3 regions of the Xanthomonas sp. WHRI 1810A genome follow, and region 1 is predicted to be linked to each of the others. Evidence: predicted binding sites of a transcription regulator. Region 1 holds the regulator's gene; each other region holds the start of a gene.
The links. The regulator FliA, encoded in region 1, starts transcription of late flagellar genes. The targets are predictions, from matches to a motif close to TAAAGTTTNNCNNNCNNNGGCCGATAA.
Positions count from the first base shown of each region.

Region 1 (7,275 bases):
AGTCGCGCATCGTCTCGGCCCAGGCCGAACTCGGCACCCGTGGCGAACTGGATACCTCGTCGACCAACCGCCAGCTGTTCGCCGGCCTGCCGTTGAGCGACGACGAAAAACACATCGAGCCGACGCTGGATGAACCGTTCCGTCCCTCGGTCCACGCGGCTGTCGCGGCGGACCGTGCAGAGCGTGCAGCGTACGCAGAACCCGCGGGCGGGCAGCGTGCCTTTGAGTCGATGCGCTCCGAATTGAATGGCCTGCGCGAGTTGCTCGAAGTGCAACTCGGCTCTCTAGCCTGGAACCAGCTGCAAGGCAGTCGCCCGGCCCAGGCCAACCTGTGGCGTCGTCTGCAACGCGTCGGCCTGTCGGGCCCGTTGTCCCGCGACCTGCTGGCGATGGTGCCCAACACCGATGACCAACAGCACGCCTGGCGCATGCTGCTGGCGAACCTGGCGCGGATGATCGCGACGCCGGACGAAGAGCCACTGGAAGAGGGCGGTGTGATCGCCATGGTCGGCCCTGCCGGCATGGGCAAAACCACCACGCTGGCCAAGCTGGCGGCCCGGTACGTATTGAAATACGGCGCACAGAACATCGCGCTGGTGAGCATGGACAGTTTCCGGATCGGCGCCCAGGAGCAATTGAAAACCCTGGGCCGGATCCTGAATGTGCCCGTCACCCACGTCGATCCGGGGCAATCCCTGGCTCAGGCGCTGGAACCTTTACTGCGCAAGCGCGTGGTGCTGATCGATACCGCAGGCCTGCAGGCCAGCGATCCAGCCCTGCGTTTGCAACTCGAAAGCCTTGCGGGGCGCGGCATCAAGTCGCGCAACTACCTGGTACTGGCAACCACCAGCCAGAAGCAAGTGCTCTCGGCGGCTTATCACAGCTACAAACGTTGCGGTCTGGCCGGGTGCATCCTGACCAAACTGGATGAAACAGCCAGTCTCGGAGAGGTGTTGAGTTTGGCGATCAGTCATGAATTGCCTGTGGCCTATCTAACCGATGGACCGCGGATCCCGGATGATCTGCATTTGCCGCGTCGGCACCAGTTGGTGAGTCGAGCGGTCAGCGTGCAGATGCAGGAGGAGCCAAGCGAGGAAGCGATGGCGGATATGTTTGCGGATCTTTATCACAGCCCTGGCAAGCGCGTGGGTTAGGTGAAGAATATGACACTGGAATGCACCCACTTCGCTGGTCTGCCAGGCATTGTTCGTACCACGAACGTGCAGCCCGACATGTGGCTTAGGTCTAAGCAAGACAAGGTAAACAATTAACATGGGCAGCATGCATCCCGTACAGGTTATTGCAGTGACCGGTGGCAAAGGTGGCGTAGGCAAGACGAACGTGTCGGTGAACCTTTCACTGGCGCTGGCCGAGCTTGGACGCCGCGTCATGTTGCTGGACGCCGATCTGGGTCTGGCCAACGTCGACGTGCTGCTGGGGCTTACGCCAAAACGCACCCTTGCCGACGTCGTTGAAGGTCGATGCGAGCTGCGCGACGTCCTGCTGCAGGGCCCGGGCGGTATCCGCATCGTGCCGGCGGCGTCCGGCACCCAGAGCATGGTCCACCTGACCCCGGCGCAACACGCAGGGCTGATTCAGGCGTTCAGCGACATCGGCGACAACCTGGACGTGCTGGTGATCGACACCGCTGCCGGGATCGGCGAGTCGGTGGTGAGTTTCGTGCGCGCCGCCCAGGAAGTGCTGCTGGTGGTGTGCGACGAGCCGACCTCGATCACGGACGCCTACGCCCTGATCAAGTTGCTCAACCGCGACTACGGCATGAACCGTTTCCGGGTCCTGGCCAACATGGCACAGAGCCCGCAGGAAGGTCGCAACCTGTTCGCCAAGCTGACCAAGGTCACCGACCGCTTCCTCGACGTCGCCCTGCAGTACGTAGGCGCGGTGCCGTACGACGAATGCGTGCGCAAGGCCGTGCAGAAACAACGCGCGGTGTACGAAGCGTTTCCCCGTTCCAAGTGCTCGCTGGCGTTCAAGGCCATCGCGCAGAAAGTGGACACCTGGCCGCTGCCGGCCAATCCGCGTGGGCATCTCGAATTTTTCGTCGAACGCCTGGTGCATCAGACCAGCGCAGGGCCAGTGTCATGACAGCAAGTGGGTATCGCATGTACAGCAAATCGTCCCGTGATTCCCAGTATGAGCTGATCGAGCGCTATGCGCCCTTGGTCAAGCGGATTGCCTATCACTTGCTGGCGCGTCTGCCAGCCAGCGTGCAGGTCGAAGACTTGATCCAGGCCGGCATGATCGGGCTGCTCGAAGTGTCGACCAAGTACGACTCCACCAAAGGCGCCAGCTTTGAAACCTACGCCGGGATTCGTATCCGTGGCGCGATGCTCGATGAAGTGCGCAAGGGTGACTGGGCGCCTCGCTCGGTGCACCGCAACACGCGCATGGTCAGCGACGCGATTCGTTCAATCGAAGCGAAAACCGGGCGTGACGCTAAAGATCACGAAGTTGCGGCCGAACTCCAATTGAGTCTCGACGATTACTACGGGATTTTGAACGATACCTTGGGCAGCCGGCTGTTCAGTTTCGACGACCTGTTACAGGACGGCGAACATGAAGGGCTGCACGAGGACGGCGCAAGCCAGTCGCTCGAGCCGTCGCGGGATCTGGAAGACGAGCGTTTCCAGAGCGCGTTGGCCGAGGCCATCGCCAATCTGCCAGAGCGTGAACGCCTGGTGTTGGCGCTGTACTACGACGAAGAGCTGAACCTCAAGGAAATCGGTGAGGTCCTGGGTGTCAGCGAATCACGGGTCAGCCAGTTGCACAGCCAGTGCGCCGCGCGTTTGCGAGGGCGTCTGGGAGAATGGCGAGCACGTTGACAGACCCGCAACGCACGTTGCGTGTCGTGTTCTGCCGCATTTATTTGCCAAGCCCGTCGTGGTTTCGTGCAGCCCGGTCAGCGAGCTGTGCCGGTATTGATTGAACGCGCGTCCAGGTGCTGGACGCGTTAAAGACTGCTTGGAGGTCGAATTGGACAAGAACATGAAAATCCTCATCGTTGATGACTTCTCAACGATGCGGCGGATCATAAAAAACCTGTTGCGTGACCTTGGGTTCACCAACACGGCCGAAGCAGATGACGGCATCACCGCCTTGCCGATGTTGCAAAGCGGCTCGTTTGATTTTCTGGTGACCGACTGGAACATGCCGGGCATGTCCGGCATCGACCTGCTGCGTCAGGTGCGTGCCGACGAGCGCCTGCGCAGTCTGCCGGTGTTGATGGTCACCGCTGAAGCCAAGCGTGAGCAGATCATCGAAGCCGCACAGGCCGGTGTCAACGGGTACGTCGTCAAGCCTTTCACAGCGCAAGTACTGAAAGAAAAAATCGAGAAGATATTCGAGCGCGTCAATAGCTGATGTTCGCTGCGAGGGCGCTATGGATTCCAAAGATTCGACAATGGGTGACTTTGAGTCAACCCTGAAGAAACACGCACAGCAGCTGGTCGAAAGCCTTGAAAAAGGCAAGTTCGGCGACGCCGTGCAACTGATCCATGAGCTGAACCAGACCCGGGATCGCGGCCTGTATCAGGAAGTCGGCAAGCTGACGCGTGAGCTGCACAGCGCCATCGTCAACTTCCAGATCGACCCGAGCATGCCCCAGGCCGAAGAGGTCTCTCAGATCACCGACGCGACAGAGCGCTTGTCGTACGTGGTCCGGCTGACCGAGAACGCAGCCAATCGGACCATGGATCTGGTGGAGCAAAGCACCCCGTTGATGAACGGGCTCACCACCGACGCCCAGGCCTTGAGCGCCGACTGGGGCCGCTTCATGCGGCGCGAGATCAGTGCCGAAGAGTTTCGCGACCTGGCCCGCCGTGTCGACACGTTCCTGACCCGCAGCGAGCAGGAGACCCACGAAGTGGCGGGCCACCTGAACAACATTCTGCTGGCCCAGGATTACCAGGACCTCACCGGTCAGGTGATCAAGCGCGTGACGCAGTTGGTGACCGAAGTCGAGAGCAACCTGCTCAAGCTGGTACTCATGGCCAGCCAGGTCGACCGCTTCGCGGGCATCGAACACGACCAGGAAGTCTTCCGTCAGCAAAAAGAACAGGAAAAACTTCACTCCAAGGGTGAAGGTCCGCAGATTCATGCCGATAAACGTGAAGACGTCGTATCCGGTCAGGATGATGTAGACGATCTGCTATCCAGCCTGGGTTTCTAGGTTCTGAGTCAACAGCGGTGGTGAGCCGGCGGCGTGATGTTTGACCGCCCCCGGATCACCCCCACTGACGGCTTAGCCCACGACCTGGATCGGTTGACGGTTAAATTTTAGGAGCACCCCCCCAATGAGCTTCGGCGCCGATGAAGAAATCCTTCAGGATTTTCTGGTTGAGGCCGGCGAGATTCTGGAGCAACTGTCCGAGCAACTGGTCGAGCTGGAAAGCCGCCCGGATGACGCTGACTTGCTCAATGCAATTTTTCGCGGTTTTCACACTGTAAAAGGGGGCGCCGGCTTCCTCCAGCTCAATGAGCTGGTTGAATGCTGCCACATCGCCGAAAACGTCTTCGACATCCTGCGCAAAGGTGAGCGCCGGGTCGATTCCGAGCTCATGGACGTGGTGCTTGAAGCCCTGGACGCGGTCAACGCCATGTTCGGCGAAGTCCGTGAACGCACCGAAGTCACCCCGGCAACGCCGGAGTTACTGGCTGCGCTGGCGCGTCTGGCCGAGCCTGCTGCTGCGGACGAAGTGGCCGTCGCCGCTCCCGTAGCTGCCGAGCCTGTCGCCGACCCGTCGGACGACATCACCGATGACGAATTCGAGCAATTGCTGGATTCGCTCAACGCCGTCAAGGCCCAGGCCGCCGGCGGCAAAGTATCCGCGCCGATCGCCGCGCCGGTTGCCCCTGCGCCGCCCGCTGCCGCACCGGCTGCCAAAGCCAGCGACGACATCACCGACGCCGAATTTGAATCGCTGCTGGATCAACTGCACGGCAAGGGCCAGTTCGCCGTGGATGCGGTGGCAACCCCTGCGCCGCCAGCCCCGGCGGTCAGCACCTCGTCCGATGAAATCACCGACGACGAATTTGAATCGCTGCTGGACCAGTTGCACGGCAAAGGCAGCTTCTCGGTCGATTCTACCGTCACCGACTTGCCAGTTGCTGACGCCCCGGTAGCCCCACCTGCACCTGCCGCCAGCGGTGGCAAACCGTCGGACGAAATCAGCGACAACGAATTCGAAGACCTGCTGGACCAACTGCACGGCAAGGGCAAGTTCGAGCCTGACGCCATTGCCAGCGCCCCGGCTGCGGTCTCGGCACCGGCCAAAAAAGCCGAGCCTGCAAAATCGCCGGCGCCTGCTGCACCCCCTGCGGCCAAGGCGGCTGCGCCTGCCAAAGCCGCTGCGCCTGCGGCCGAGAAGTCCGAAGCCGAAACCACTGTGCGGGTTGACACCGCGCGGCTGGACGAAATCATGAACATGGTCGGCGAACTGGTGCTGGTGCGTAACCGCCTGGTGCGCCTGGGTGCCAACAGCGCAGACGAAGCCATGTCCAAGGCCGTGTCCAATCTGGACGTGGTCACCGCTGACTTGCAGACCGCGGTGATGAAGACGCGGATGCAGCCGATCAAGAAAGTCTTCGGCCGCTTCCCGCGACTGGTCCGCGATCTGGCGCGTCAGTTGAAGAAAGAAATCGCTCTGGAACTGGTGGGTGAAGAAACCGACCTGGACAAGAACCTGGTCGAGGCACTGGCCGATCCGCTGGTCCACTTGGTGCGCAACGCGGTCGACCACGGCATCGAGTCGCCGGAAGAGCGCGAGGCATCGGGCAAGCCCCGGGGCGGGCGCGTCATTCTCTCGGCCGAACAGGAAGGCGACCACATCCTGCTGTCGATTTCCGATGACGGCAAGGGCATGGACCCGGCTGTGCTGCGAGCGATCGCGGTCAAGCGTGGGGTGATGGACAAGGACGCCGCCGACCGCCTGAGCGACAGCGACTGCTACAACCTGATTTTCGCGCCGGGCTTCTCGACCAAGACCGAGATTTCCGACGTGTCGGGCCGTGGCGTGGGCATGGACGTGGTGAAAACCAAGATTTCCCAGCTCAATGGCTCGATCAACATCTACTCGACCAAGGGCCAGGGCTCGAAGATCGTGATCAAGGTGCCGTTGACCCTGGCGATCATGCCGACGCTGATGGTGATGCTGGGCAACCAGGCGTTCGCCTTCCCGCTGGTCAACGTCAACGAGATCTTCCACCTGGACCTGTCGAGAACCAACGTCGTCGACGGTCAGGAAGTGGTCATCGTGCGCGACAAAGCGCTGCCGCTGTTCTACCTCAAGCGCTGGCTGGTCAGCTCCGCCGCTCACGAAGAGCAGCGCGAAGGCCACGTGGTGATCCTCTCGGTCGGCACCCAGCGCATCGGCTTTGTCGTCGATCAACTGGTGGGTCAGGAAGAGGTGGTGATCAAGCCGCTGGGCAAGATGCTGCAAGGCACGCCGGGCATGTCGGGCGCCACCATCACCGGTGACGGTCGCATCGCCTTGATCCTTGATGTACCGAGCATGCTCAAGCGTTACGCCGCACGGCGTATTTGATTCTGAGCGAGCGGGGCCCTTCGGGGCTCACGCGTTCTATGGAGTGGTTATGGCAGTCAAGGTTCTTGTCGTTGACGATTCGGGGTTTTTCCGTCGACGCGTCTCGGAAATTCTCTCTTCGGACCCGACCATTCAAGTGGTCGGTACTGCGACCAACGGCAAGGAAGCCATCGAACAAGCCCTGGCGCTCAAGCCTGATGTGATCACCATGGACTACGAAATGCCGATGATGGATGGCATCACGGCGGTTCGTCACATCATGCAGCGCTGCCCGACGGCGGTTCTGATGTTCTCTTCACTGACCCACGAAGGCGCCCGGGTGACCCTGGATGCGTTGGACGCCGGTGCCGTGGATTTCCTGCCGAAGAATTTCGAAGACATCTCGCGCAACCCCGAGAAGGTCAAGCAGATGCTGTGCGAGAAAGTGCACAGCATCTCTCGCAGCAATCGGCGTGTCGGCGGCTATGCCAGCACGCCTGCCGCAGCGCCTGCACCGGCGAGCGCCGCGCCTTCTACGGCCAGTGCTTCTCACAGCACGCTGGCCACGCCGCGTCGTGTGCCAGCCCCTGCGCCACGCACGGCTTCGCCGGCTGCAAGCGCTGCGCCCGCCCATCACGCGCCGTCTTCGCCACCGCCCAAACGCAAAGCCTACAAGCTGGTAGCGATCGGCACGTCCACGGGCGGCCCGGTGGCGTTGCAGCGCGTATTGACG
Region 1 covers NZ_JBEGED010000005.1:134,019-141,293, reverse strand. Annotated here, with positions in the region: gene flhF (flagellar biosynthesis protein FlhF) at 1-1,154, shown strand, start outside; gene fleN (flagellar synthesis regulator FleN) at 1,273-2,106, shown strand; gene fliA (RNA polymerase sigma factor FliA) at 2,103-2,843, shown strand; gene cheY (chemotaxis response regulator CheY) at 2,995-3,381, shown strand; gene ABQX22_RS09925 (protein phosphatase CheZ) at 3,422-4,189, shown strand; gene ABQX22_RS09920 (chemotaxis protein CheA) at 4,314-6,563, shown strand; gene ABQX22_RS09915 (protein-glutamate methylesterase/protein-glutamine glutaminase) at 6,613-7,275, shown strand, end outside.

Region 2 (7,275 bases), on a different contig from region 1:
TTCATTGGCGCGGTGGTGGGCGCTTTGCTGGAACAGCACATGGGTTTGAGCGCGTTGTATTTCAGTGCCGGGCTGGCGTTTGTGATCGGCCTTGCAACCCTGAAAATCCCCCGCCGTTGGCAATTGGGCTACATGCCCCGCTGATCGGCCGAGCCTTCAGTCGCGTTCATTCCGGCCGATCTATGCTTTAGAAGCCGAGACACGGAACTTTGGCACCGATAATGCTTCTTTACAGTTATATGACTTTTTTGTGACAGAAGCATCGCGTCAAGCAGGGGGATGTATGAAACAACGAGCGACCATCATTTGCCGGCGGGAGGATCAGATCCTCTACGTGCGTAAGCCCAAATCCAAATGGAACCTGCCAGGGGGCAAGGTCGAGCGCGACGAAACCCCCTCCCAGGCGGCCGAACGCGAACTGCGGGAAGAGACCGGTCTGATCTTCAGCGACCTGGCCTACGTCAGCCAGTACGAAGGCAACAACGTGCTGCACCATGTGTTCGAGGTTTCGGTGAACCCAATCGCCAGCCCGACGCCGAAAAACGAAATCGCCGACTGCCGCTGGTTTACCGCCAAACAACTGGGTAACAGCCCCAATGTGAACCCTGCCGCCAAGTCCATCGTGAAAGCTTTTCTGAATACGGCGATTGTGTAACCGAATTCACACAACTTTCACATTGGCTCCGTTATCGTTCACTGGCTCCTCCAAGAAACACTTAAAAGCCCGCTTTCCCCCATCGCGGGCTTTTTCTTGCCTGCGATTTGGCAAAGCGGTCTTCAGCCGTCACTTGGCGTTGCGCATCGAATGGATTCAACGGCGCCTGCTTGAACAGCGAGGCGCCGGTCGTCATCCCCTATAGCCGGAATTGCGCCACCAAGGTATTAAACGACACTGCCAGGCGTGACAGCTCCTGACTGGATGCACTGGTCTGGTTAGCGCCAGCCGCGGTTTGAGTGGAAAGATCCTGAATGTTCACCAGATTGCGATCGACCTCACGCGCCACCTGAGCCTGCTCCTCTGCCGCGCTGGCTATCACCAGGTTTTGCTCGTTGATCTGACTGACGCCCAGACTGATCCGCTCAAGTGCCTGGCCAGCTTCAGTGGCCAGCAACTGAGTATTACGCACAAGCGTCTGGCTTTTGCCCATGGCCTGCACTGCATCGTCGGCCCCGCTACGAACCCGGCTGATCATGGCCTCGATCTCGCCGGTGGAGGTTTGCGTTCGGTGCGCCAACGCACGTACTTCGTCGGCCACCACCGCAAAACCACGCCCTTGCTCCCCGGCACGTGCCGCTTCAATCGCAGCGTTGAGCGCCAGCAGGTTGGTCTGCTCCGCAATCCCGCGGATCACGTCCAGCACCTTGGTAATGTCGTGGATCTGCGCGGCCAGTGTTTCTACCCGCTGTGTGGATTCAGTGATTTCTTCTGTCACTGTGTCGATAGCCGTCACAGCCTGCTGGACTTGTTTTTGGCCTTTCAAGGCGTCTTCAGCAGTCTGGCCGGATATTTGAGAAGTGCTCGCGGCGTTGCGAGCCACCTCTTCCACGGCAGCCGTCATCTCGTTGACCGCTGTGGCCGCTTGTTGGATTTCGTCGTTTTGCCGAACCAGTCCGCGTGTGCTGTCCTCTGTCACTGCGGTTAATTCTTCGGCGGCGGAAGCCAGTTGGTCAGAGGCGTCAGCAATTTGCTGCACGGTGCCTTTGAGGTTGCTCTGCATATCGGACAACGACTGCAACAGTTGTCCTGTTTCATCGGTACCACGCACAAGGATGGGCTGGGTCAGATCGCCTTTGGCGACGCGGCCCGCGCCTTCGACCGACAGGAAAATGGGGCGGGTGATCATGCCAGTGACGATCATGCCAAGCGCAACGGCGAACACCATGGCAATCAGACAGCCTGCGATCAGGATCCAGGTCACTTGCTTGTTCGTGCTATCGCCAACAGCCATGACGTCGACGGCCTGCCGCGTATTGGACGCGATCATGATATTGATTTCAGCCATCAGCTTGGCGTAAACCGGTGTAACAGTGCTTGTGGCGATCAGTCTGGCCTGGACAACATCACCGCTTTTAAGCGCTGCCAGACCCGCATCAATGGCAGAAATATAGGCTGGCCAGTCACGTTCGAAGTCGTCACCCGCTGCTCGTTCGTCTGCTTCCAGCGGAGTGGCGCGGTAGATCTTGAACGCCGTCTGAACCTCGGATTGATTATCGCGATAGGACTGGATGACGGCATTGATATCGTCAGCGCTGGCGTTAGCAACCGTCAGCACAATGGCTTTGAAGAAGTCACGGTTGGTGGCGACGGCACCCACCTTGATGGCATCGGTTTTCTGGATCGACACCAGGTTGTTGGTCACCGTAGCTTGCAACTGGCCATACATTTTGGCGATGCCCGACTGCCCTAACACGGCCACCACAACAGTGATTAACGCGCATAAACCAAAGGCGATCAGCAGTTTTGACTTCAGCTTAAGACGTGTCAGCCAAGACATAGGGGTTACTCATGAGTAGGTCAGAGAGAGTCAGGAAAGTTGTTCCTGAAAACCATGTCGGCGGGGGTTTTGCAAACTTTAGAGGGTGCCGAAGCAGGATAATGCTTAAGCCTGAAAAGCTGATTAGTTCATTCAAAGCGACAGTCCGCCTACCGATCAGCATCCGGTAAGGGGACTATCGCCAGATGAGGCACGTCGCCTGTTTGCGTAGCAGGAATATCCTCCAATGCCTCGTGCAGAGCCTTGAACGCGGTGCGTTGCTTGACGACCGCCTCATTCCAGAGCGGAGAGGCTATCAAGCCCAGGCCCACCAGCTTCATCAATTCGATTGTTGCAGCATCCAGCCTTAAGAGCAGCTCGTGGGTATGAAAACGAATGTCCTCATCAGACTCCATGGTCGGGATTCCAAGTCAATAGAAGGTACTGGTTAGGCTAAGATCAGTTTCACTCATTACAAATAACCGACGACCGGCAGCCTCTTAGTTTGCAGGGCAGCGCCTCTTATCTGCCCGGTTGGGTGTTGCGGTTATGGCGAGAATCGTAAAACCCATAACAAACCTTGTTGACAGGAATCGGCGGTTCCTTCCTGACGTCATGTATCTGAAAGGCAAGCTGTGCAATAATGCCGCCACTGTCCGGCACACTCCCCCAATACCAATAAGCTGCAGCTCCCCTCGCGGGTCGACGCTGCAGCTTATTTTTTGCCTGTCGGGTCCATCGAAAACGCGTGGTGGTTACAGGTCCTGGCCCGACATTTATGGCTGCGACTCAAGGCATCCACCCTCAAGCTGTTGAAAGGTAAGGTAATTGATCTCCACCGCTAACATCACCATGCAATTTGGCGCCAAGCCGCTGTTCGAGAACGTTTCGGTCAAGTTCGGCGGCGGCAACCGTTACGGCCTGATCGGTGCCAACGGTTGCGGCAAGTCTACTTTTATGAAGATCCTTGGCGGCGACCTGGAGCCTTCGGGTGGGCAGGTGATGCTGGAGCCGAACGTGCGTCTGGGTAAGTTGCGCCAGGACCAGTTCGCGTACGAAGATTTCACCGTCATCGACACCGTCATCATGGGCCATGAAGAGCTGTGGAAGGTCAAGGCCGAGCGCGACCGCATCTACTCGCTGCCGGAAATGACCGAAGCCGACGGCATGGCTGTCGCGGAGCTGGAAACCGAGTTCGCCGAGATGGACGGCTACACCGCCGAGTCCCGCGCCGGCGAGCTGTTGCTGGGCCTGGGGATTGGCATCGAGCAGCACAATGGCCCGATGAGCGAAGTGTCGCCGGGCTGGAAACTGCGTGTTCTGCTGGCCCAGGCGCTGTTCTCCGATCCTGAAGTGCTGTTGCTCGACGAACCGACCAACCACCTGGACATCAACACCATCCGCTGGCTGGAAAACATCCTGACCCAGCGTTCGAGCCTGATGATCATCATCTCCCACGACCGTCACTTCCTGAACAGCGTCTGCACGCACATGGCTGACCTGGATTACGGCGAACTGCGTCTGTTCCCGGGCAACTACGACGAATACATGACCGTGGCGACCCAGTCCCGCGAGCAGTTGCTGTCGGACAACGCCAAGAAGAAAGCCCAGATTTCCGAACTGCAGTCGTTCGTCAGCCGCTTCTCGGCCAACGCTTCGAAAGCCAAGCAGGCCACGTCCCGCGCCAAGGCGATCGACAAGATCCAGCTGGCCGAGGTCAAGCCATCCAGCCGGGTGAGCCCGTTCATCCGTTTCGAGCAGACCAAGAAGCTGCACCGTCAGGCGGTCATCGTTGATCGCATGGCCAAAGGTTTCGACGGCAAGACCCTGTTCAAGGACTTCAGCTTCCAGGTTGAAGCCGGCGAGCGCGTCGCGATCATCGGCCCGAACGGCATCGGCAAGACCACGCTGCTGCGCACCCTGGTCAACGAACTGACGCCGGACGCCGGTACCGTCAAGTGGACCGACGCCGCGGAGCTTGGCTACTACGCGCAGGATCACGCTTCGGATTTCGAAGACGAATCCAACCTGTTCGACTGGATGGGTCGCTGGACCCAGGGCGGCGAGCAGGTCGTGCGGGGCACCCTGGGCCGCATGCTGTTCTCCAACGACGACATCCTCAAGTCGGTCAAAGTGATTTCCGGTGGTGAGCAAGGCCGCATGCTGTTCGGCAAGCTGATCCTGCAAAAGCCCAACGTACTGATCATGGACGAACCGACCAACCACCTGGACATGGAATCCATCGAGGCGCTGAACCTGGCGCTGGAGAACTACCCCGGTACGCTGATTTTCGTCAGCCACGACCGTGAGTTCGTGTCGTCCCTGGCCACCCGCATCATCGAGCTGAGCCCAAGCGGCGTGATCGACTTCAGCGGCACTTACGACGATTACCTGCGCAGCCAGGGTGTGGTGTTCTGACAGGCCCGTCCTGATCAGGCATCACCGCTGCAAAGAGCCCCGTCCACGTGTCGGGGCTTTTTTTCGCGCGAATTGCCGCGCGAACGGAGCTAACCGTTAGGGTGCTTTCTTTTATCGCTACCACAAGCGATGATGACCGCACCCCCTCTGCCTGCCAGCGAAGAGCCCATGTCTGCTGCCCTACCCCCGTCGACGCCCGCGGCAAACGCCCACTCCAGGGCGATTACCCTGCAAATCGTTTCCATCGTCATCTACACCTTTATTGCCTTCCTGTGCATCGGGCTGCCGATCGCGGTGATCCCTGGCTACGTGCATGACCAGTTGGGTTTCAGCGCGGTCATCGCGGGCCTGACCATTGGTGCGCAATATTTGGCGACCCTGCTCAGCCGCCCCATCGCCGGCCGGATCTGCGACAACATCGGCACCAAGCGCGCCATCGTCTACGGCCTGAGCGGGATCACCCTGAGCGGCGTGCTGACGATCATCGCCGTGCTGCTGGAGAGCCTGCCGCAGGTGAGCCTGACGGTGTTGATCATCTCCCGACTGTTTCTCGGTGCGTCCCAGGGGCTGATCGGCGTGGGCACCATCAGCTGGTGCATCGGCCAGGTGGGACCGGAGCACATGGCCCGCTCGATCTCCTGGAACGGCATTGCCTCCTACGGCGCCATCGCCATCGGCGCGCCGCTGGGGGTGGTGATGGTCGGCAGCCTGGGCTTTGTTTCCCTGGGTATCGCCTTGACGGTGCTGGCTTGTGGCGCCCTGTTACTGATCCGCAAGAAACCCGCAGTACCGGTGATCCGGGGCGAGCGGCTGCCGTTCTGGTCGGTGTTCGGGCGGATTGCGCCGTTCGGCATCAGCCTGACGCTGGCGTCCATCGGTTACGGCACCCTCACGACCTTCATCACCCTGTTCTACATCAGTCGCGGCTGGGAAGGCGCGGCCTGGTGCCTGACGGTGTTCGGCGTCTGCTTCATCCTGGCGCGGCTGTTGTTCATCAACGCCATCAACCGCTTCGGCGGGTTCCGCTCGGCCATCACCTGCATGGCGGTGGAGACCGTCGGCCTGGTGCTGCTGTGGGTGTCGCCGAGCACCGAATTTGCGCTGTTGGGCGCCGCGTTTGCCGGCTTCGGATTGTCCCTGGTCTACCCCGCCATTGGCGTGGAAGCCATCAAGCAAGTGCCCAACAGCAGCCGTGGCGCCGGCCTGAGTGCGTTTGCGGTGTTTTTCGATCTGGCCCTGGCCATCGCCGGCCCGCTGATGGGCGCCATCGCATTGGGCATGGGCTATGGATGGATCTTCTTTTTCGCCGCGTTGTTGTCGGTGGCGAGCCTGGGGTTGACCGTGGTGCTGTCACGTCGCGCGGGCATCGACACGCGGGTGTAAACCCGCGCCGGTGCAGGCGGCGCCCAGTCAGGCTGAACCCCTGTCGCGCTCGCGGGTCCCAGCTACACAACCCTTGAACAGGAACGTCCGAGTGACACCCGACCCCGCTGGCATTAGCGCCGACTCGCCCGGCATTTCCGATGCCCCTGACGTGCATCGTTTGCGGGTGCTGACCGTCAACACGCACAAGGGCTTCACTGCACTCAACCGTCGTTTCATCCTGCCGGAACTGCGCGAAGCCGTCCGTGCCACCAGCGCTGATCTGGTGTTTTTGCAGGAAGTGCTCGGCGGCCACGACGGGCATGCCACGCGGTATCAGGACTGGCCGAGCATGTCGCAATACGAGTTCCTGGCCGACAGCATGTGGAGCGATTTCGCCTATGGCCAGAATGCGGTCTACCCCGACGGCCACCACGGCAATGCCCTGCTCTCCAAGTACCCGATCATTCGTCATCGCAACCTGGACATTTCCATCACCGGCCCCGAACGCCGCGGGTTGCTGCATTGCGTCTTGCAGGTCCCCGGACACGAAGAAGTGCATGCCATCTGCGTGCACTTGAGCCTGCTGGAAAGCCACCGCCAGTTGCAGCTGGATTTGCTGTGTCAGTTGCTGGACTCGCTGCCGGACCATGCGCCGGTGATCATCGCCGGCGACTTCAACGACTGGCAGCTGCAAGGCAACAAGCGCCTGGGACGGGTCGAGTACCTGCACGAGGTGTTCGAGCGCCATGGCGGGCATCTGGCCAAGACCTACCCCGCGCGCTTTCCGATGCTGCGCCTGGACCGGATTTACCTGCGTAACGCCACCAGCCATGAGCCGCGCATTCTGGGGACGCGCCCGTGGACGCACCTCTCGGACCACCTGCCACTGGCGGTTGAAGTGCACATGTAACGCGCAAAAAAAAAGCCAGACACCGTATATCGGCGTCTGGCTCTTTTTATAACAACCCCCGGCTCAGAAGATATTGATCGGGTAATCGGCAATCAGGCGCAACTCATT
Region 2 covers NZ_JBEGED010000002.1:151,175-158,449, reverse strand. Annotated here, with positions in the region: gene ABQX22_RS04005 (YoaK family protein) at 1-144, shown strand, start outside; gene ABQX22_RS04000 (NUDIX hydrolase) at 284-655, shown strand; gene ABQX22_RS03995 (methyl-accepting chemotaxis protein) at 855-2,495, opposite strand; gene ABQX22_RS03990 (hypothetical protein) at 2,645-2,890, opposite strand; gene ABQX22_RS03985 (ABC-F family ATPase) at 3,303-4,892, shown strand; gene ABQX22_RS03980 (MFS transporter) at 5,061-6,275, shown strand; gene ABQX22_RS03975 (endonuclease/exonuclease/phosphatase family protein) at 6,367-7,167, shown strand; gene ABQX22_RS03970 (OprD family porin) at 7,231-7,275, opposite strand, start outside.
Region 2: a site for FliA is predicted at 2,550-2,576, ahead of ABQX22_RS03995 (methyl-accepting chemotaxis protein). Genes of this name have one in related genera too.

Region 3 (7,275 bases), on a different contig from region 1:
AAACTGCTGACCGCCCGCAGCGAGAACGGCAAGCTGACGCCGGAATCGATTCGTGAGGTCGCACTCAAGCGTCAGGACATTCACTACCCCAAGCCCCGCGTCGTCACCCTCACTCAAGCGACCGAAGTGGGCAGCGTGTACCAGCCCGAAGAACTCAAGGCGATCAGCGCGACCTGCAAGGAGCTGGGCCTGAACCTGCACATGGACGGCGCGCGCTTCGCCAATGCCTGCGCGTACCTGGACTGCTCACCTGCTGAGCTGACCTGGAAATCCTGCATCGACGTGTTGTGCTTTGGCGGGACCAAGAACGGCATGGCAGTCGGCGAAGCGATTCTGTTCTTCAACCACAAACTGGCCGAAGACTTCGACTATCGCTGCAAACAGGCGGGGCAACTGGCGTCGAAGATGCGCTTCCTGTCCGCGCCATGGGTCGGCCTGTTGGAAAACGATGCGTGGCTCAAACATGCTCGGCACGCCAACAGCTGCGCGCAATTGCTGGCTGAATTGGTCAAGGACATTCCCGGCGTGGAATTGATGTTTCCGGTGCAGGCCAACGGCGTGTTCCTGCAACTGTCGGAAGCCGCCATCGCCGCGCTGACCGCCAGGGGCTGGCGCTTCTACACCTTCATTGGTAACGGCGGCGCGCGATTCATGTGCTCGTGGGACACCGAAGAGGCCCGCGTGCGGGAGTTGGCAGCGGATATTCGGTTGGTGATGGGAGGTTGATGGAGAGTCCTGTTGGAGCGAGGCTTGCCCGCGAAGGCGTTGAGTCAGACGACATCAATGTCGACGGATGGACCGATTCGCGGGCAAGCCTCGCTCCAACAAAGATCATTTACGCCTCGCCAATCACCCTGGAAATCACATCAACCGTCGCGCTCACCTGCTGCTGGCAGCGCTCCAGTTCGGCGGTGTGCTGCTGTTTCAACTCGACCTGCCTGGAACACAGATTCAGCGCCGCCAGTACCAGCAGCCGGTCGCCTATCAGGGTCGGGTAATTGCGTTTGGTTTCAGCCAGGGCAGTCTTGAGCATGACCACGGCATCAGCCAGCGCCCTTTCCTGCCCTTCCGGGGCCTTGATCGAGTAGTCGTTGCCCAGAATGGAAACGACGTTCACCCCTTCTTCATTGATGATCATGCGCTGACGGCGCTGGCACTGGCCGCGCGGTCAACCAGCGCCTGAATCCTGCTGGCCGTGGCGCCGTGCTTCTCTTCCTGCTCCATCAGATTCAACTGCAGGGTGTCGTTGTCATCCTTGGCTTTTGCCAACTCGGTGGCGAGTTGTGCGTTTGTGTTTTGCAGGACCTGGTTCTGCTGTACCAGGTCACCGACAAGCTGTTCCAACTGGCTAAGGGATGCTTCCAACATTTTGAATTCTCAAGCAAATTTCAACGGGCGCGTACGATAAAGAAAAGACGCTGCACACGCCATGACCATCGGGGTAGTCCCAAGGCTGCGGCCATTCAACGCCACTTCATCCTTTAGTCACGAAAACGCATAAGGGCCCTGTTGACTGTCTTTTTCGCAGCTTGTTCCTGCTGTTCGTCAGACAGGCGGTCGAGCATCACCCAAACGGACCCGTGACAAAAGCGCACACGTGGTCGATACACCCGAAAGGGGGCTCAAGAGTTTCGCGGCATGTCCGATAGGGAGGGTAATTCTCGAACTTCAATTGCTCTGCCGCACAGAATATGTGCGTCCTTCAGGTACTTACATGTCGCTTCGTAATATCAACATCGCGCCTCGCGCGTTTCTCGGGTTTTCCATCATCGGCTTGCTGATGCTGGTCCTCGGCGTCTTCGCGCTCATGCAAATGAGCAAAATCAACGACGCCACCGATCGCATCGCCCACAACACTGTGCCCAGCATTAAAAGCCTGGACAAGATGACCGAGGCCAGCATCCGCTTGCGTGTGTTGTCGTATCGCCTGCTGCTCAATCGTGAAGAAAGCACCGTACAGAAAACGGTGGACCTGCTGGCCATGCGCAACAAGCAGATCGACGACGCGCAGACCATTTATGTCAAGCTGATCGACGGAGCGACCGAGAAGGCGGCATACGACCAGTACGTCGTGCTGCTGGGCGAATACCGCCAGCTCGAAAGCCAGATGAAGTCCCTGAGCCAGGCCAACAAGCTTGATGAACTGGCGGCCTTGCTCAACGTTGGCCTGCAGAACAACTCGGAACAGATGAACACCGTGCTGGCCAAACTGGTGGAGCTCAACACTCAACAGATGAACGACGCGAATAAAGCCGCAGCCGATGATTACTCCAGCGCCTTCACCATGGTGGTGTCATTGCTAATCATCGCGACCATCCTGACCATGCTGTTTGCCTGGTTGCTGACCAACAGCATCACCCGGCCTATCTCCGCCGCGCTCGACGCCGCCGAGGGTATTGCCGAAGGCGATCTGACGCACACCATCAAGGTCGACGGCACCGATGAAGCCGGCCGCCTGCTGGGCGCGATGCTCAAGATGCAGTCCAAACTGCGTGACACCCTGCAACGTATTTCCGGCTCCGCGACCCAACTGGCGTCGGCCGCCGAAGAGCTGAACGCCGTAACCGACGAAAGCGCGCGCGGTCTGTCGCAACAGAACAACGAGATCGAGCAGGCGGCCACGGCTGTCAACGAAATGACCAGCGCCGTGGAAGAAGTTGCGCGCAACGCGGTCAGCACCTCCGAAGCGTCGAAAAACGCCACCTCGTCCGCCAGCGATGGCCGTGACCTGGTGCAAGAAACCGTCAGTGCCATCGAACGCATGACGGGCGATGTGCAGAGCACCGCGACCCTGATCGGCAATCTGGCTGACGAGTCCCGTGACATCGGCAAGGTGCTGGACGTGATTCGCGGCCTGGCCGACCAGACCAACCTGCTGGCGCTCAACGCGGCCATTGAAGCGGCGCGTGCCGGTGAAGCGGGTCGTGGTTTTGCGGTGGTGGCTGATGAGGTCCGGGCCCTGGCCCATCGCACTCAGCAGTCGACCAGCGAAATCGAACGCATGATCGGCAGCATTCAGGGCGGCACCGAACAGGCCGTCAACTCAATGCGCAGCAGCACTGAGCGCGCCGAGTCGACGCTGAACATCGCCAAAGGCGCTGGCCTGGCGCTGGACACCATTAACGTGGCAGTGGTGGAAATCAACGAGCGCAACCTGGTGATCGCCAGTGCTGCCGAAGAGCAGGCTCAGGTCGCTCGGGAAGTGGATCGCAACCTGGTGAACATCCGTGACCTGTCCGCGCAATCGGCGACCGGCGCCAATCAGACAACCGCCGCGAGCAACGAACTGTCGCGCCTGGCGGTAGATTTGACCGGTATGGTGGCGCGCTTCCGCTTGTAAGATCTGAAGCAACAGGAGGCCGCCTTGTGCGGCCTCTTTGCGTTTGAGTCCGGTGCCGCGATGGACCGGGGGGCGGTGTTACTTCACGGTCACGGTGATCTTCTGTGATTCCACCGGCGGGTTCAGCGGTATGTGGTTCTTGTCGCCAACCAGCAACTGCAGCGTGTGGCGCCCCGGCGCGAGGGTCAGTTCCGTTTCGGTCTGGCCTTTGCCGAAGTGGCGGATGTTGTCCGTGGTCGGCAGCGGCGCATCCATGGACGGCTGGTCTTTCACGTCAATCAGCAGGTGGTGATGACCGGTGTCCGGCATGTCGACACCGGCTGGCGCTATGCCCATGCCCTTGAGGCCGAATTGCACTTTGAAGGTGCCGTTGAGGGTCGCGCCATCCTTGGGCGAGATGATGTAGACCTCTGCACCCGCAGGAGACGCCGTGAGCGGCACGTCGGCTGCCTGAGTCGTGAACGCAGCGCCGAGCAAAGCGGAACCAAGTAGCAGGCCGGCAATGGCAGGTCTTGCGAGTAAGGTTTTCATGGGTTCTCCAGGTGGGGTTGTGTGCGTGGGGGCACCTTCACCTTAGCCGGTCCTGCAGACGTGTTTCTGAAAAAGGTTTCATGTTTGGGGGATGACAGCTTGTTCGTCGCCCTGATGCCAACGTCGGCCAACACCCCTGGTCCCTGTAGGAGCGAACTTGTTCGCAAAGCGCCGTATCAGCCGATACATCGTTTCGCCAACAAGTTGGCTCCTACAGACGCGGCGCCTGGGTGATCACAGCTCGAACGGCTCACTGCTCCGTCGCCGAAACCACCCGGTCAACGACAATCGGTCACGAGTCGAGGGGAGTACTTCGTGGGGAATGTCACCGGAAAGGAACACCACCAGACAGCCGGCGACAGGCTCAACCTCGTGCTCCACGCCGCCCTCAAGGTACATCCGCAGATGCCCGCCATGCTCGGGCTGCCAAGCGTCGTTCAAATACAGCACCGCCGACAGCATGCGTTTATCGTCGTCCCGAAAACGATCGACATGCTTGCGGTAAAACGCGCCGGGCGGGTACAACGCAAAATGGCTTTCGTAGTCTTCCAGCCCCAGGAAGAGCCCACGATTGAGCGCTTGGCGCAGGCTGTCCATGATGCCCAGATACTGATCGCAAGGTTCGGCCTGCCCCGGTTCCAGCCACTGGATGCGATCGCCGCGAATGCCCTCGCGCACCTCTTGCAACACGCCCCGCCCCACCGACGCCGGCGCAAGCTCACCTTCAGCGGCGCGCTGGCGGCATTCGAGCGCCAGTTTCCGGGTCAGGGGTTCGGGCAGGAAGATGTTTTGCCGCGACCAGCCGCGTTCGGCCACGTCATCGACAATTCGCAACAGCAGCGGGTGATCCGGGGGTATGTGCATGGGCGGCATAGTATCCATACGCCGGTCAATGCGACAGGGTGGCGCACGGTGCCTGGATGAAATAAGTCACGGTCAGGAATCGGCCACGGCGTTTTCGACGAAGGAACGTCGAACACATGGGTTTTCATGGGGTCTGGGCAACTGTTAACTCGACAAATCCCCGCCGTGCCACTGAGAATAGCGGCCTGTCGACAGGAGTCTCTATGCGCCGTTTGTTTTTCTTGCTGCTGATGTTCTGCACCCTGCCCGCGTGGGCAGATAGCCATGACCAGTTGTACAAGGTTGCGGGCTGGCCAGAACAACGCGCGCATTTTAACGACGCCCTTAAAGCCGCCCAGTTGCGCTACAAAAACAGCCTCCCCCCTGCGGTGTTCGAGGCGTTGCTCAGCAACAGCAACCAGCGGTTCGGTCCGCAAGCGATGGATCAACGGGCCGAGCAGACATTGCGTCAGACCCTGCAGGATCCCAACCCCGCGCTGCAGTTTTTCCAGTCGCCTCTGGGCCGCAAGATCGTCAACGCCGAACTGACCGCCACCCGCGCCGATCAGCTGGCGAAAAATGCCCAGGGCCTGCCGAAGATGCAGGTCAGCGACAGCCGCCAGTTGCTCATCGGCCACCTGTCCCAAGCCCTGCCAGCCAAAGAGGCGGGCGCCGAAGTCAGCCTGGCCATCGCCGGTGTCGCCGCCGACAGCCTGAGCTCGATGATTCCGGGGTTGATGGGCATAGGCGGCGGTCAGGCCCAAGGTATGCTCGACAGCCAACGCGAGCGGCTGATGGCGCAGATCGCCAACGACATGAACAACACGCTGCTGTACGTCTACCGCGACCTCACCGACCTGGAACTGGACGAATTCGCCACCTTCGCCGAGTCCCCCCAGGGCAAGGCCTATTACCAGGCAGCCCTGGCCTCGATCCGCGCAGGATTGGCGGTGGGTCAGAACGGGAATTGAGCGGCACGTATGCCACGCCGCATGCGCCATACACAACGGTCAATCACGATGGCTGGCTACTGCCGAAGGGGTAGGCGCGTGGCTGTCCCGCGATCTGCCGGGCACCGGCAGCAAAACCTGCAGATTCGGTAGAGCAGATACACCCCGCACGCACGGTTTCATGACTGCTGCGCAGCCAATCGTCAGCAAGCTAACTCCCACGGCCTGCGGCCAGAATCAAAAGCTCGCGGCGCCTGATTATCAGCCTTCGCGGACAGACGAAGCGCCGCCCGGTCCGCTTCCACGGGGTCGGCGCCCGATCCGTAGGAAGAGCCCAGCCGACAATCCGGAAAACGCCTACCGTCACGAACAAGACGATCCGGCATTTATCCTCCGTGACTAAGGCATCGTTACCGGCCTGCCAGTTACGCTGCGGAGCGTCCGGATGCCGTCTTTTTATGATGAGCTCTCATGAAAGACTCATTACTGCTCCTACTTGCCGCACTCTTCATGGCGCTCGCATCCTGGGCGTTCTGGCACTACCTCGACGAAGACGCCTGGCTGGTCTTCGTATCAGGGATGCTGTTTCTTACGGCACTGGACAATTACCGCTTGCGTCGAACGATCAAGCAGGGGAAAGACCGCTGCACGCTTTGACTCACCCCATCCGCTGCGTCAAGAACTCAAAATACCGGGCGCGGATTTCAGGGGATTCGTTGGCCAGGTGATGCCGGGCTTCGGCGATCATCAATGCCTGGGGCTGGGTGAATTTGTCGTTGAGGACGGCGAGGTTGTGCATCCAGTCGACGGTCATGTCGGCCTCGCCCTGAATGATCAACGGGCTGCGTTCACTGCGCGGGGCGGTCTCTATGCGGGCGATCCACTTGGCCAGCGCGCCGACCCATGCGGTGGGCAATCGGCGCGGCTGCAACGGGTCTGCCAGCAGGAACGGCAGAAAATCCGGGGCGTTGGAGTTTTCGGTGAAGCGCCGCTCGATGCCTTTGACGAAGGGTCGCAGCAGGTGATAACTGAGTTTGGACCAGCGCCAGGCCCTCGGGCGCACCAGCGGTGCCAGCAGGATCGCCTGCCCTTGCGCCGGGCTGGCGGCGCCGGCGTGGAGCAGGTGATCGATCACAATCGCCCCGCCGGTGCTTTGCCCGCAGAGGTGCCAGGGTTTGGGCAGCTGCAGGGTATCGGCTTCGATGAACAGCCGGTCAAGCACAGACTGGTATTCGGCGAAATCCCGAATACTGGCCCGGGCGCCGCTGGACAAACCATGCCCCGGCAGGTCGCAGGCGATGACCGCAAAACCCTGTTCCAGCGCCCACTCGATCACACAGGAATAAAGCCCCATGTGGTCGTAGAAACCGTGCATCAGGACGAGCGTTGCCACTGGCTGATCGGGGGTCCACCGCTGGGTGACGATCTCGTAGCCGCCAACATCAAAGCGCCCGAGCCTGCTGTCCACCGCGCCGTCACGCGTGAGCCGCTCCAGACCGTAGAAACGCTGATACGCCTGGCCCTCTTCAGACAATGGCGGCATCGCGCCTGACGGTTGAAGGCTGGCGCGCAGGCGGTCAGGGTCGAACGAAACGGGCATGGGCATTCCAG
Region 3 covers NZ_JBEGED010000003.1:104,331-111,605, forward strand. Annotated here, with positions in the region: gene ABQX22_RS06525 (threonine aldolase family protein) at 1-726, shown strand, start outside; gene ABQX22_RS06530 (cell division protein ZapA) at 836-1,117, opposite strand; gene ABQX22_RS06535 (hypothetical protein) at 1,135-1,368, opposite strand; gene ABQX22_RS06540 (methyl-accepting chemotaxis protein) at 1,715-3,340, shown strand; gene ABQX22_RS06545 (DUF4399 domain-containing protein) at 3,419-3,871, opposite strand; gene ABQX22_RS06550 (2OG-Fe(II) oxygenase) at 4,106-4,735, opposite strand; gene ABQX22_RS06555 (DUF2059 domain-containing protein) at 4,939-5,685, shown strand; gene ABQX22_RS06560 (hypothetical protein) at 6,136-6,321, shown strand; gene ABQX22_RS06565 (alpha/beta hydrolase) at 6,323-7,264, opposite strand.
Region 3: a site for FliA is predicted at 1,623-1,649, ahead of ABQX22_RS06540 (methyl-accepting chemotaxis protein). Genes of this name have one in related genera too.